Regions from separate parts of the Alteromonas sp. ABH4_457 genome, predicted to be linked through region 2. Evidence: riboswitches for the same ligand, from Rfam matches in the RefSeq annotation. Region 2 holds a riboswitch; the other holds the start of a gene.

Region 1 (2,459 bases), on a different contig from region 2:
CACCAACAAAGTGGCTCGTCTAACTACGGAACCTGGACAAATAATGGCAGCGTACTGAACCTGCGTGAAAACAGCTGGTTCACACTAAACCTGGATGATGCTTTCGGGATCCAGAGCCTGGATTTAGACAATTCTGCTTCAGATATTTTGTTGTCATTTGAATTTCGTATGACCCCGGGCAACAACAATACTAATGCAAACCCTTACTCTGAGATTGGCGGGATCTGGCTGGCAGATTTCTCTGCCGGTGAACAGAATAACGATGCCAGCCGCACGTTTGCTCTGGGTGGCACACAGAATTTCGGTCTGGATGACTTTACTTATACCAGCGAACCAGCCTGGGAGACCTTCTCTATTACTCTGGATGATTACATGTCAGGACTTATTACCGACATCGTATTCATTAACGATTGTGATGCAGCCAGTGGTTGCGGAGATATGAAGGTTCGCTTCCGGAATGCCTCTATTACAGAAGTCAGTGAGCCAACCGCCATGTCACTGATCCTTCTGGGAATAGGGTTTATGGGATGGCGCACAAGACGCCAGAATCAGAAGGTCGCCTGACCTTCATTGCCCGCCACGTCACATCGCGGGCTTTTTTATTGCTTTTTCGGGGCTGCCGGCAACTTGACTAAGTCACTGAAGTTGTTAGACTGCCCTCGCTTAATTTGCGGACTCCGTAATAAGCATTAGGCCAAGGGGTGCCGTCTTTACGGCTGAGATCCATTCCATGGGAACCCTTAAACCTGATCCGGATAATACCGGCGTAGGGATGGTGATAAAAGCAATCTGAAAACCTCAATACCTGCCGTAAAGCCGGATCTTTTTGATGATTAAAGAGATCCTAATGAAAAAAAACGCAATCCTTCTCGCACTACTTGCACTGCCTGCTTTTGCTGATGACACAGCAGACATCGAACGTATTACCGTCAGCGGTGATTTCCGCACAGCGACTCTCGATCAACTCAGTGCCAGCGCTTCTGTGTTATCAGGCAACCGCCTGGACAGCCGTCAGGCTACCTATATCGACAATGTATTAAGTATTGCGCCGAATGTTAATTTTGCGGCCGGCGCATCCCGCGGACGTTTTATTCAGATCCGGGGGATTGGTGAGCGCAGCCAGTTTGCTGAACCGATTAATCCTTCAGTCAGTTTCCTGGTCGACGATTTTGATTTCTCCGGTCTTGCTGCAGCAGGTGTACTTTTTGATACACAGCAGGTAGAAGTTTACCGGGGACCGCAGGCGACAGTCTTCGGAACCGGTGCCATGGCTGGTGCGGTTAAGATTGTCAGCAATGCCCCCTCAGAAGAGAGTGACAGTCATTTTGAATTGTCTGTGGGAAACACATCTTTCTTCCGCGCTGAAGGTGCCCATGGCGGACAAGCGTCTGATTCTCTGGCCTGGCGTGCAGCATTTGTGCACAACAGCAGTGACGGTTTTATTGAAAATGACTTTTTGGGTGCCGACGATACCAACGGGATTCATGAGAATGCAGTAAGGCTGGGAACACTGTGGGATGTGACTGACAAAACATCCGTTGCGGTGGATTTCCGCTGGTACGATATCAATAACGGTTACGATGCTTTCTCACTGGATAACAACCGTCACACCTTGTCGGATGAACCCGGGTTTGATGAGCAGGAAACTAAAGCGGTCAGTGCACATATCAATCATGAAACTGCCGGAGGTTTGCTGGAAATCATTGCGACTATGGCCGGTCATGATATCGCTTACGGCTACGACGAAGACTGGACCTACACCGGTTTCCACCCCTGGGGCTATACGTCCTTTGATGCATATTACCGGGATGTTTCCCAACAATCTGCCGAGGTGCGTTTTACTTCTGCAGAAGATAAAAAAATCTTCAATGACACCACGACCTGGGTTATCGGCGGCCGCATCAATCAGAGTGAACAGGATTTACTGCGTCAGTATACTTATGCTGACGGCGACTTTATCAGTACTTTCGAACCGCAGACAACAGCGGTTTACGGTCAGCTTGATACACAGCTGACTCCGTCTTTATTGCTGACGTCCGCGCTGCGTGTTGAAAATTATGCCTATGATTATGCTGATAATGCGCAGGTTGTGTACGACGATGACACGACCATGACCGGCGGCAAACTGGCACTGACCTGGGATATGGGAGGGGACTACCTGTATGCCAGCGTATCCAGAGGCTACAAAGGTGCCGGCATTAACTATGATGAGCAGGTTAGCCGCGAGCGCCGCTTCTTTGATGCGGAATACAACTGGAACTATGAGGCAGGCTACAAAGGCAAATTGTTTGTTCCTGAATTGACAGCCCGCGCAGCAGTTTTCTTCATGGAAAGGGAAGATACCCAAATCAGCGATTTTGATGTTCAGGAACGTGAAGACGGTTCTGCCGCCTTTATCGATATTACGGCGAATGCCGATGTGGGCACAAATAAAGGGGCAGAACTGGAGCTTTCCTGGC
Region 2 (2,459 bases):
AGCACTAAACTGCGCTCTAAACGGGTGGCATCAAGTACACAAACCACCAGAGAAGTATCGTCACGTTCTACAGATGTGGTGATTTCTTTAATTGCGATTTCTTCATCACGGCTCAGGCCACGAAGCGTATAAGTGCCGGGCAAGTCCACCACTTCAAAATCCTGACATTGACCCCGTTTAACTTCCACGGTAACACCGGGATAATTAGCGACTTTTTGTCGCAGACCGGTTAATTGATTGAATAAAAGACTCTTACCGGAATTGGGCTTTCCGACCATTAAAATGCGTTGCATGAAAAAGAGGTATCCTGTTACTGGCGACAGCGGAAAAGTGAGCGTTAGTTACGCACTTCAACTTCGATTTGTGCGGCGAGATTTTCTTCGATAGCAAACACACTGCCACCCAGTTGCATCACGATTGGCCCACCCAGCGGGCCTTTTCTGACACACTGAATATCTCTGCCAACTTGAATGCCCATTTCAGAAAGCCGCTCTTTCACATTCTCAGCCAGGTCTGAATTAACCGAGCTGATTAACGCCTGCTGTTTGGTAGTAAGTTCCCACAACGTCATAGGATGTCTCTGTAGTAAGTGCTGTTTGCCTGTTCTTTACCGAACAGCAAAATCCGGTGCTCCGGACCTGAAAATCTGTTGGAAGAGTACAAGAAAGTGGAGATATGAACCAGATGCTTTCTGCGTTGCAACGTTGAAAGCCCCAACTCTGTCGTTAAGACAAAGCTTGTTTTCTTTTCTAATCCATGATTATAGTAAAAACAGAACTTGTCGGAGTGCTTCGTCTTTCACATGAAAGCAAGCTGAGACCGCATTGCGGGATCCGTAGAACCTGATCAGGCTAATACCTGCGAAGGGAACAAGCAGCAACACCGTTCCACCATCACAACAGACGACCGTCTGTTTGCCGGTGTTGCCCTTGTATACTCACTCCTGACAAGCATTTATCACCCGTAAAGGAACAAATGCTATGTCAACACGACGCGAGAAACGCCAGCAGGCACAAACATTTATACAATCACTGAAAGGTGAAGCTTTTCCTAATTCTTTCCGCCAGTACGAGGAAGGATCTGTCCCGTCCATTCGTGTGCCCATGCGGATGATTGCCCAGTCTCCTACCCGCATCAGCGAACAGGAAGAAGAAATCAATCCGGATATTCCCGTATACGACGCCTCCGGTGTATTTGGCGACCCGGCCTGTGAAGTCGATGTGACCAGAGGCATTCCGCATTGCCGCGCTGAGTGGATTAACGCACGAAGCGATACGCAAGCCATTGCCGCATCTGAATCATCCTATACGCAGGCGCGGGATGCAGACATCACCTCAGAATCCATTCGTTTTAAGGCGAAAAATACCATCCGTAAAGCTGTTTCCGGCAAGGTAGTAACGCAACTGCACTATGCCCGCCTGGGCATGGTGACGCCGGAAATGGAATACATCGCTATCCGCGAAAATATGGGTCGCGCTGCGATCAAAAATGAACTGTTGAACCAGCAGCACAAAGGAGAAGCCTTCGGCGCAAACATACCACCGGAAATCACCGGCGAGTTCGTGCGCCGTGAAGTCGTAGAAGGCCGGGCGATTATTCCGGCCAACATCAACCACCCTGAAGCTGAGCCGATGATTATCGGACGAAACTTCCTGGTCAAAGTGAATGCCAACATCGGTAATTCCGCGGTGACCTCGTCCATTGAAGAGGAAGTGGAAAAGCTGGTCTGGGCCACACGCTGGGGCGCTGACACCATCATGGATTTATCCACCGGCCGCAATATTCACGAAACCCGTGAATGGTTACTGCGTAACAGCCCGGTCCCCATTGGCACAGTGCCCATTTATCAGGCGCTGGAAAAGGTCAATGGCGTCGCTGAAGATCTCGACTGGCCGGTTTTTCGTGACACCCTGATTGAACAGGCGGAGCAAGGGGTGGATTATTTTACTATCCATGCCGGCGTGCGCTTACCCTTTGTACCGTTAACCGCTAAGCGCGTTACGGGTATCGTGTCCCGTGGTGGAGCCATTATGGCGAAATGGTGTTTGTATCATCATCAGGAAAGTTTTCTGTATGAACATTTCCGCGAAATCTGTGAAATCTGCGCTCAATATGACGTAAGCCTGTCACTGGGTGACGGTCTGCGCCCGGGTTCTGTTGCCGACGCCAACGATGAAGCACAATTTGCCGAACTGCGCACCTTAGGCGAACTCACAGCTATCGCGTGGGAATATGACGTTCAGGTGATGATAGAAGGTCCTGGCCACGTGCCCATGCATCTGATTAAGGAAAACATGGATGAGCAGTTATCTCATTGTCATGGCGCACCGTTTTACACCCTCGGTCCGCTGACAACGGATATCGCCCCGGGGTATGACCATTTCACATCCGGGATCGGCGCGGCACTCATTGGCTGGTATGGCTGTGCCATGCTTTGCTACGTCACCCCCAAAGAGCAT

Evidence for each region. A riboswitch is a leader RNA that binds a small molecule or an ion and turns the genes downstream of it on or off. The one in region 2 is predicted to bind thiamine pyrophosphate.
Region 1: linked by a shared signal. The riboswitch ahead of ACXAGR_RS14325 (TonB-dependent receptor) and the one ahead of thiC (phosphomethylpyrimidine synthase ThiC) in region 2 are both predicted to bind thiamine pyrophosphate.

What each region holds. Positions count from the first base shown of each region.
Region 1 covers NZ_JBSWXN010000005.1:346,057-348,515, forward strand. Annotated here, with positions in the region: gene ACXAGR_RS14320 (hypothetical protein) at 1-564, shown strand, start outside; TPP riboswitch at 688-790, shown strand; gene ACXAGR_RS14325 (TonB-dependent receptor) at 848-2,459, shown strand, end outside.
Region 2 covers NZ_JBSWXN010000003.1:184,588-187,046, forward strand. Annotated here, with positions in the region: gene feoB (ferrous iron transporter B) at 1-293, opposite strand, end outside; gene ACXAGR_RS07340 (FeoA family protein) at 338-571, opposite strand; TPP riboswitch at 773-886, shown strand; gene thiC (phosphomethylpyrimidine synthase ThiC) at 981-2,459, shown strand, end outside.